Linked DNA regions of Saccharophagus degradans 2-40. The protein of the gene in region 2 interacts with the protein of the main gene of each other region in a pairwise test. Links are inferred from orthologs where the notes say so. Each region holds a gene or a part of one and is shown on either strand. Other genes may lie near its edges.

Region 1 (5,066 bases), 690 kb from region 2 along the record:
AACCCGAAGTGATATTAAAAGAATTAGAAGCACAATTTGCCGACTGGAAAAATGATACGCCGTATGTACATATCGTTGAAGATTACAACGCCATCGACACCACGCCAGCCGTATTCGATACCCCCGACAAAGAAAACGGTATTTTCTTAGCTGTAAACCTCTACGAAATACAAGCCGATCACGAGGATGTACCCGCATTAACGCTAGGCAACTACGTATTTGGCGGCGGTTTTATTAATAGCCGCTTGGCCACTCGTCTAAGACAAAAAGAAGGCTGGAGTTACGGCGCCGGCGCGTCACTTTCGCCCTCCAAACTTAGCCCACGCGCTGCTTTTTGGGGTTACGCCATTGGCGCACCGCAAAACCTCGATAACATTGAGCAAGGCTTTAAAGAGGAACTAGCGCGCTTACTTGAAGAAGGCTTTACCGAGGAAGAAATTAAGAACGCAAAATCGGGCATTGTGCAGCGCAACCACGTAGCGCGCTCAGAAGATAAAAACTTGGTACAAATGTTAACAGATCAAGTATTTTACAAACGCTCAGTTCTAGAAGATAAAAAGTTTGAGCAGGCATTGCTTGCGCTAACCCCTGAGCAGGTTCAAAAAACCATGCAAAGGTACTTTGACCCCGACAATATGCTCTACATCAAAGCGGGTGACATGACCAAAGCTAAAACACAAGCACAACAACCCGCGCAATAACCTCTCTCAAATGAGCCATAAAGGTTTATTTTATGGCTCATTTCCTTTCAAAGCCGAATGCTGCTTGGCTTATTCGCCCTTTTCAGGCAAAATGCCGCCTCCAAAATCACACCCCGCAAAGGTAGAGGTTAGTGCCGGATGGCAAAAGAAGACAATTTTGAACTGGAAGGCGAAGTCATCGACACGCTTCCAAACACCACATTTCGAGTCAAATTAGAAAATGGCCACGTTGTTACTGCGCATATCTCTGGCAAAATGCGTAAGAACTACATTCGCATTCTTACTGGCGATAAAGTCAAAGTAGAAATGACTCCATACGACCTATCTAAAGGCCGTATTACATACCGCGCCCGCTAATTTAGACACAGCGAACGAAACTCCATAAAAAACCCGCTACTGGTTAACCATTAGCGGGCTTTTTTGTGCCTAAAATTTAAAGGCGCGGCTAACTCGCCACCAACACCTCTTCTGCCTCAATAACGATCTTATCGTCGACAACCGCTATTTGCACTGTACCGCCCTTCTCCGAAAGCGCACCAAACAGCACCATTTCAGCCAAAGGTTTCTTCACGTGCTCTTGGATAATACGAGCCATTGGGCGTGCCCCCATCTTCTCGTCATAGCCGTTAATGGCCAACCAGTCACGCGCCTCATCAGTAACTTCAAGCGTAATCTTCTTATCATCCAACTGCGACTGCAGCTCCATCAAGAACTTATCCACTACAGTGCGAATAACTTCGAGTGAAAGCGGCCCAAACTGAATAATGGCATCCATTCGGTTGCGGAATTCTGGTGTAAAGGCCTTTTTAATTGCCTCCATACCATCGGTTGAGTGATCCTGATGGGTAAAGCCCATACTCGCCCTGCTCATCACCTCCGCACCTGCGTTAGTTGTCATAATAAGCACAACATTGCGGAAATCCGCTGCTCTACCGTTATTGTCGGTAAGCGAACCGTGATCCATTACTTGCAGCAAAAGGTTAAACACGTCTGGATGGGCCTTCTCAAGCTCGTCAAGCAACACTACGCAATGCGGGTGTTTTGTTACTGCATCGGTGAGTAAACCGCCCTGATCGAAGCCTACGTAGCCTGGAGGCGCACCAATTAGGCGCGACACCGTGTGGCGCTCCATATACTCAGACATATCGAAGCGAATCAGCTCTACACCCATTGCCGTTGCCAACTGCTTACACAACTCAGTTTTACCAACGCCCGTGGGGCCAGCAAACAAGAACGAACCAATTGGCTTATCGTGATTGGTTAAACCTGCTCGCGAGAGCTTGATAGCCGAAGTAATAGTACTAATAGCCTCATGCTGACCAAATACTGTCATGCGCAAGGTATCTTCAAGCTTAACAAGTAGCGACTTATCAGAAGACGACACACTCTTGGCCGGTATACGCGCTATTTTGGCTACAATTTCTTCAATATCGCGCACACCAATTTGTTTTTTGCGCTTAGATTCAGGCTGCAGCTGCTGGAAGGCACCCGCCTCGTCAATAACATCAATGGCCTTATCGGGCATAAAGCGGTCGCTGATGTACTTGCCAGCGAGTTCCGCAGCCGCCTTAAGGGCTGTATCGGTGTATTTGAGGTTGTGGTGCTTCTCGAAACGCGTTTTAAGGCCCTTAAGAATCTTGTAGGTATCGTCTACGCTTGGCTCGTTAACGTCTATCTTTTGGAAACGACGAGAGAGCGCGCGATCTTTATCAAAGATACCTCGATATTCTTGGAAGGTGGTTGAACCTATGCAGCGTAAATCACCACTGGTTAACAGGGGCTTAAGCAGATTCGATGCATCCATCACCCCACCGGATGCGGCACCCGCACCAATGATGGTGTGTATTTCATCGATAAACAAAATAGCGCCTTCGCGTTTTTTAAGGTCTGCCAACAGCCCTTTAAAACGTTTCTCAAAATCGCCGCGATATTTAGTGCCCGCCAACAGCGACCCCATATCCAAGGAGTACACAACACTGTTTGCCAATATCTCTGGCACTTCTTCGTCTACAATCTTTTTGGCTAAGCCTTCGGCTATAGCGGTTTTACCTACACCGCTTTCCCCAACCAATAGGGGGTTGTTTTTACGGCGACGAGCAAGAATTTGCACTACTCGCTCCACCTCAGAGTCACGCCCTACTAACGGGTCTATACGCCCTAGCAGCGCCTGCTCATTTAAATTGGTTGCGAATGATTCCAGCGGCTGCTGCTGACCATCGCCAACGCTGGCACCCGACGCTTCGTCGTCATGCTGCTCTTGGTGGCCACCCTCTACACCGTGGCTGGCCGAACCTGAAACCTTGGAAATGCCGTGGGTGATAAAATTCACCACATCGATCCGAGCAACGCTTTGCTGTTTTAGGTAAAAAACAGCTTGGCTTTCTTGCTCACTAAAAATGGCAACCAGTACATTGGCACCCGTCACCTCATTTTTACCGGACGATTGCACGTGAAAAACAGCACGCTGCAATACACGCTGGAACCCCAGCGTAGGCTGCGTTTCGCGCTCGTCGTCATCTTCTGGAATAAGTGGCGTTGTGGAATCCACAAATTCAGAGAGTTCTTGACGCAAAAACGCCAAGTCAGCACCGCACGCCCTAAGCACGCTAGAAGCTGACTCGTTGTCTAATAATGCCAAGAGCAAGTGCTCCACCGTCATAAACTCATGACGCTTGGTTCTCGCTCCACGGAATGCCGCATTTAATGTGGACTCTAATTCTTTACTCAACATGGGCTACTGCACCTTCGAGCTGGTTAGACTAGTCCGAATCGTCATCGGATGACGCTTCGATCTCGCAAAGCAACGGATGTTCATTTTGTTTTGCGTATTGGTTTACTTGGGCCGCTTTTGTTTCTGCTACATCACGCGAAAACACACCGCAAACAGCCTTTCCCTCTGTATGAACGCGAAGCATAATTCTTGTTGCCGATTCACGATTCATACTAAAAAAGAGTTCCAACACCTCAACCACAAATTCCATTGGCGTGTAGTCATCATTCAACATAACTACTTTGTACATTGGGGGCCGCTTTAAGCGAGGCTTTTCCGCCTGTACGGCGACTCCACCGTCAAAAGTGGTGTCTTCATCACTCTCTTTACTTAATGTTAGTAGAAGTTTTTCAAGTTTACCCATTTGATATCCAAACCTACGGAAAATTCATACTTCCAGATTAACTATACGCCACAAAATTCACAAATTTGAAGCACTTCGATCTAAAAAATCTGTACTAATAACCATCAGCACTTGACAATAAGGTTACAGTTGGTTACAAAGTGTGCAATTGCGAGGACCGTGATTGCAGTAATAACAATAAGTGCCCAATGGATTACTTAAATAAGGGTTAATGCATCAATATTAAAGGGACCGAGCTATGCCTACCGGAACCGTCAAATGGTTTAACAATGCTAAGGGCTTTGGGTTTATTCTACCTGACGCCGGCGGAGAAGACCTCTTCGCACACTACTCTTCCATCGAAATGGAAGGTTATCGTACGCTAAAAGCTGGCCAACCCGTTACCTTTGAGATCGAAAAAGGTGATAAAGGTTTGCACGCTAAAAACATTCAATGCACAGACTTACCCGAAACCAGTGAGCAGCAACCTACTGTAGAGCAATCTATAGCAGAAACCGAACCCGGTTAAGCAGCCCACCTTTTCGCTTAAAATCTAGAAATCCCGCTCAATATTGGGAGGCTTTGCCGTGGACCCAATGTTGGCATTTCAATTTCTAGAAGCAAAAAAAAGGGCTGGATTACCAGCCCTTTACACACTCATTCAGTAATTTTTTAATTACAGCGCATCGATTGCTGCATTAAAGGTAGCACTTGGACGCATAACCTTAGATGCCAATTCAGCATCCAACTTGTAGTAACCGCCTACATCAACAGCAGAACCCTGCACCGCGTTCAACTCTTCAACGATTGCCGCTTCACTACCAGTAAGGGTAGATGCTAAACCAGCGAATTTCGCTTGAAGCTCAGCGTCGTCAGACTGCGCCGCAAGCGCCTCTGCCCAGTACATAGCCAAATAGAAATGGCTGCCACGGTTATCCAACTCACCCACTTTACGTGAAGGAGACTTATTGGTATCCAAGAACTTAGCTGTAGCCGCATCCAAGGTATCGGCAAGTACTTTAGCCTTTGGCAAGTTTGCTACTTCACTTAAGTGCTCCAAAGAAGCAGCTAAAGCCAGGAATTCACCTAAAGAATCCCAACGCAAATGGTTTTCATCAACCAACTGCTCAACATGCTTAGGAGCAGAACCACCAGCGCCAGTTTCAAATAAACCGCCACCGTTCATTAATGGAACAATAGACAGCATCTTAGCACTGGTACCCAATTCTAAAATAGGGAACAAGTCAGTCAA
Region 2 (5,456 bases):
TGCTTTCGCAAGTAATAAATGTTAAGTGCCCAGTTATTATCGCGGTGAACAAGGTTGACCAGCTAGAAGATAAAAATAGCATCTTACCCCATTTGCAACGGCTTGCAGAAAAGCTACCTAAAGCCGAAATTGTGCCTATTTCTGCATTAAAAGGGCAAAATCTCGACCGTTTAGAAGCTCTCATTAAAAGCTATTTACCTGAAGCAACCCATTTTTACCCAGATGATCAGATCACCGATCGCAGTTCGCGATTTATGGCTGCAGAGATAGTGCGTGAAAAAATCACTCGTCAATTAGGTGCTGAGCTGCCATACCAAATGGCCGTGGAGATAGAAGAGTTTCAGCACGAAGGTACGCTAATTACCATTCACGCGCTTATTTTAGTGGAGCGTGATGGTCAAAAGCGTATATTAATTGGCGATAAAGGTGAAAAACTAAAAGCAATTGGCTCTCAAGCTAGGGAAGATATGGAGAGACTGTTTGATTGTAAAGTTATGCTCAAACTATGGGTTAAGGTTAAGTCGGGCTGGTCGGACGATGAGCGTGCTCTACGTAGCTTAGGTTATACAGACTAGAGCCTTGTAGGCTTGCTTACATGAGTACTTACATGAGTGATGATGTAACAGATAACGCCTACATTCTTCACTCACGTGCGTACACGGATTCGCGAATAATCATTGAGTTTTTTACAGAAAATCATGGGCGCGTAGCCGGTATATTTAGGTTGCCAAGTAAAAAACGCCACTTTAAACCCCAGCCTTTCACACTCTATACCATTCACTGGCGTTGGGGAGCTGAGCTTAAAACCATTTTGTTTTTAGACCCCATTGCCAACGCCGAAGCTTTGGTGGGTAAAGCTTCCTACTGTGGCCTATATCTTAATGAGCTAGTTTTGAGGCTGTTAAGTAAGGAAGACCCCAGCCCAGAAATATTTGCTGCGTATAATGCAGCGCTTAAAGGGTTAGTTGGTGGCCAAGAGCTAGAGGCGCCATTGCGGCATTTTGAGTTAGGTATTCTTGCAGAGCTTGGTTACGCGGTTGATTTCGACTTCGACAGCTCTGGCAATCCCATTGCTGCATCAAACAGTGTTGCTTACTTGTTTAAAGTGGGGGAGGGGTTTTCACTTTATTCTGTTGGTCAAAAGCAAGTTGGGCACGTATATAGCGGTGCTGTATTGCGTGATATATCGGCTCGCAACTTTTCTAATACCCCAGTAAAAAAGGCTGCTAAGCAGATTTGTCGGGCTTGCCTTGCGCCGCTGTTGGGCGCAAAGCCATTGAAATCCCGAGAGCTATTTTTATAAGATCGCAGTGTTAATCGTCACTAAAAAGCACGTCTATATCGTGTTCTTCCGCCCATTGCAGTAAGTTTTTTATCTCCGCTTCTAATAGTTGTATTTCATTCGCTAAATTGTTGTACTTGTTTTTTTGCAGGTTTTTATCAATCTGTTCGCTTATGGCTTTTAGTCGTGGCACACCACAATAACAGCAGCCTCCATGCAGTTTATGTACTGTTTCTTGCAGTTCATCAAATTGCTTGTTTTCGTACTGTGTACGGCTTTTGTGAAGCACATCGGGTAGTGTTTCTATAAGCATTGAAAGCATATCGCCGGCCAGGCTAGGGTTTTGGTTGGTAAGGCTTAGGCCTAGCGCACGATCTACAATGGCGGCAGCTTGACTATCTGTTGCGGGTTGATTCTCACCGGTTTTATCGGCGTTAGGTGAGTGCTCAATTAATGCGCTTGCAACAGGTGCCGGGTTGGTGGGCGCAATCTTGGTGGCAATAGTTACATTGGTCCAGCGTTCAATAACATGGCGCAATTCGCTTTCGCTCACGGGCTTGCTTAAACAATCATCCATGCCTGCGAGTAATAATCTGGATTTTTGCTCGCTGACTGCATGGGCGGTAAGTGCAATTATGGGTGTTCGTGGGCCGCTTGTTTCAAGTTCACGAATATGGCCGGTAGTTTCAATACCATCCATAGAGGGCATTTGAATATCCATTAGAATCAAATCAAAATGGGAATCTTTTATTTGGGCAATTGCTTGTTCGCCACTTTCCACAGGCGTCACATTAATGTTTAACCCTTTAAGCAGCTCTGTTACAAGTTTTAAGTTAGCGGGGTTGTCATCTACCGCAAGTATATTCACCTGTTGCTGTTCAAGCGGTTCGTGCTGGTGAAGATAGGTTCTACTTTCAATATTCTCAGTAGCTACAATTTCTAATTGTTCGCAAATGGTTTGATGCAGCTTGTTACAAAAAAGTGGTCTATTAATAAATAGGCTATTGGTGCCGGCTAGGTGTGGCTCTAGTATGCGTTGAATACTGCTTGGAGCCAAAATAATTACAGGAATATTGAAACGATGGTTTAGCTGAGTCACGTGTTCGCAAATACGCAGACGATCGAATGTTTTGATATCAATCATGCTATCGATAATTGCTATATCTACTGGCTCGCTATTACTAAAGAAGCTTATTTGAGGTTCAATGTCCTCCATCTCGCCAGTCTCGCAAACTTTTGCCCCCCAACCGGTTAGGTAGTGGGTAATTTCCATTCGCCCCATATTACTGTGATCGAATACTAGCGCGTGCACGCCGCGCAAAGTGCCCGCTAAATAGGTTTGTTTTGCACTCGCGCTCGGGCTTCTACCTAGGGTGCTTGTAAACCAAAATGTGGCCCCTTTTCCTAGGGTGCTTTCTACACCTATAGTGCCATTCATTCGGTCCACAAGGCCTTTTGCGATGGCCAAACCTAGGCCGGTACCGCCGTGTAGCCGGCTTTCACTCGAATCCAACTGGGTAAACGGGTCGAATAGTCGCTCCTGTTGATCTTGAGATAAGCCTATACCGCTATCGGTAACTCTAAACTTTAAAGTGAATTGATTCTCAGAGCTTTGGTCTTTGCTAACGCCCAGTAAAATATAGCCAACATCTGTAAATTTTATGGCGTTGGAAACCAGATTGCTTAGCACCTGCTTCAAGCGAAGCGGGTCGCCAAGCAGGTTTTCGGGTACATCGTGGTCAATAATGGTGAGCATGCGAATATTTTTTTCATTCGCAGCGGGGGTTTGTAATTTAAGGGTGTCTTCAATTAATTGGCGTATTTTAACTGGCTTATATTCCAGAGTAAGCGTACCTATTTCTAAGCGTGAAAAGTCTAGAATATCGTTGATAATGGTGAGCAAGCCTTTAGCAGACTCTTCTATAGTGGTGAGGTAGTCTACTTGCTGGTTATTCAGCTCAGTTTTACGAAGAAGTTCGGAAAAGCCCAATATCCCGTTTAGGGGGGTGCGTATTTCGTGGCTGGTGTTTGCCAAAAACTCACTTTTAACTCGGCTGGCTTGCAGGGCAGATTTGCGCGCTATATCCAATTCTATATTTTGTATTTCTACCGTTTCTAGTGTTTCACGCAGTTCATGTGTGGATTGATCTATATTAAGTTGAAGTTCGTCATTGGCGGATTTTTGCAGTGCGCCAAGACGGTTAATATTAGAGGCTAGGTCTTTAAATACTGAGGAGGGCTCGATAGTAATGCTTTTTTCGAAATTACCCTTAAGAAAATCTCTTAAGCCAGTTTCAATTTTTTGCAAGGGTGTGGCAAGGGCATCGCGGAAGCGTCGCGCAAAGTAGAATGTTAGAAACAAACACAGTGAGCCAGCAAGTAATATTGTAATAGTGCCTTGATACTCGCTAATAGCCCAGCTGCGTTTATCTATAGCAATTATCACCCAGAGTGGGGTGCTACTTTGTAAGTTAGATTTTTTGAGTGGAAATGAATAGATAAGAGAATCTTCGTGAGTCCACTGCGATTCTACGCCTAGTTGGGTTTGATAGCTGTGTGTACGTAAAGGCAGGCCGTAGCTTGCGATTTGTTGCCCTGTAGCACTGCTTACAACAATCGAACGATAATCGCCTGTGGCGAGCAAAGCATTGGCCGCTTCGGCGAAGGGGTTTGTGCTCGCTTTATTGGAGAATACAACGCTGTTTAGTAGCTCGGTAGCTAGGTGTTTGTTGTTGCTAAATTGGTCTTCTATGTGACTTTTTTGTAGATAGAAAAAAGTGGACGCCAAAATAAAGCAGGCCGCAAACACAGGTACTGTAATGAGACGAAACAATTCCGTTTGAACTGATTGAGATTTCATTTATTAAAAACCTAAGCTATTAATAATAATCGGTGTATATCTCGTACCGCGACTTAGCGGGCCGGTGAAATTGATAGGCGATTGTATAGCTGTTTATTGCAAGCGCAAAACATATATAAGAATTAACGCAGCTATCAAAATAGACCCAAGTGTAACTGTTTTACTCAGTTAAGTGGGATTTTGCTCATTTGTAGAGGAATATCTAGCTGTTATTACACAAAGCCTAGGGGAAATAACCCGATTTTCGGGTGGCGATACCCCTTTAGTTGTTAGCCGAGTATAATGCCGCGTTAATTTGTAATGTGTATGTGTAAACAGGCGTTTTGTTTACTTGAAGTGCCCCAAAAATTGTTTTTTGGCGCTCTCAATGGTTGACACATTACGCAAATACAATTTGCACAGAGCCTGCCGGATAAAAGAGATTTTTTCGCACTATGGAATACCCCACAATAGAAGCAATTATTGGGAATACCCCCCTTGTTCGTTTACAGCGCCTTCCTGGTTGCGAGAAAAATACAGTTTTAGTTAAGTTGGAAGGTAATAACCCTGGTGGGTCCGTCAAAGATCGGCCTGCACTCTCGATGATTCAGCGCGCAGAAGCCGCTGGGGCAATAAAACCAGGCGATACGATTATTGAGGCTACCAGTGGTAATACAGGCATAGCCTTAGCAATGGTGGCTGCTGTTAAGGGCTATAATATGATCCTTATTATGCCCGATCATATGACAGAAGAGCGCAAAGCGGCAATGACGGCTTATGGTGCTAAGCTTATCTTGGTGTCCAAAGCCGAGGGCATGGAGGGCGCAAGGGATTTGGCGCAGGCGATGGCATCACGCGGTGAAGGGGTGGTGTTAGATCAATTTAGTAATACAGATAATCCTCTTGCTCATTTTACTGGCACTGGCCCAGAAATTTGGCAGCAAACCGGCGGTACGGTTACTCATTTTGTAAGCTCGATGGGTACTACGGGCACCATAGTGGGCACCTCTAAGTTCTTAAAAAGCCAAAACCCGAATGTACAGGTGGTCGGTTTGCAACCTGCAGAAGGAGCGGCTATTCCCGGTATTAGAGCATGGCCACAAGAGTATATGCCGACTATTTTTACCGATGAAAATATTGATAGCGTTGTGCAAATGTCACAACAAAAAGCCGAAGAAACCATGCGCCTTTTAGCAAAAAAAGAAGGTGTGTTTTGTGGTGTTTCTTCAGGCGGAGCCGTTGCGGCAGCGTTAGATATCGCCGCGAGTACAGAGGGCGCCGTTATAGTAGCTATAATTTGCGATCGCGGAGATCGCTACTTATCGTCAGGTGTGT

Evidence for each region.
Region 1: the proteins of SDE_RS11725 (region 2) and clpA interact in binary tests that used the Escherichia coli proteins (3 or more experiments, as listed by UniProt). The link is inferred for Saccharophagus degradans 2-40 from one-to-one orthologs.

Annotation. Positions count from the first base shown.
Region 1 is NC_007912.1:2,153,398-2,158,463, reverse strand. What follows is about bases 790-3,806. They hold clpA (ATP-dependent Clp protease ATP-binding subunit ClpA), read right to left. Parts: upstream 3,433-3,806; coding sequence 1,147-3,432; downstream 790-1,146. Other genes in these bases: clpS (ATP-dependent Clp protease adapter ClpS), read right to left, coding at 3,461-3,806; infA (translation initiation factor IF-1), read left to right, coding at 840-1,058. Also shown: SDE_RS08835 (M16 family metallopeptidase), read left to right, coding at 1-701; more of clpS, read right to left, coding at 3,807-3,835; cold shock domain-containing protein CspD, read left to right, coding at 4,074-4,343; SDE_RS08810 (NADP-dependent isocitrate dehydrogenase), read right to left, coding at 4,491-5,066. UniProt on the Escherichia coli protein: ATP-dependent specificity component of the ClpAP protease. It directs the protease to specific substrates. It has unfoldase activity. The primary function of the ClpA-ClpP complex appears to be the degradation of unfolded or abnormal proteins.
Region 2 is NC_007912.1:2,844,683-2,850,138, reverse strand. Bases 1,114-4,520 are described here. They hold SDE_RS11725 (response regulator), read right to left. Parts: upstream 4,143-4,520; coding sequence 1,314-4,142; downstream 1,114-1,313. Other genes in these bases: recO (DNA repair protein RecO), read left to right, coding at 1,114-1,303. Also shown: GTPase Era, read left to right, coding at 1-575; more of recO, read left to right, coding at 596-1,113; cysteine synthase CysM, read left to right, coding at 4,577-5,456. UniProt on the Escherichia coli protein: Member of the two-component regulatory system UvrY/BarA involved in the regulation of carbon metabolism via the CsrA/CsrB regulatory system. Phosphorylates UvrY, probably via a four-step phosphorelay.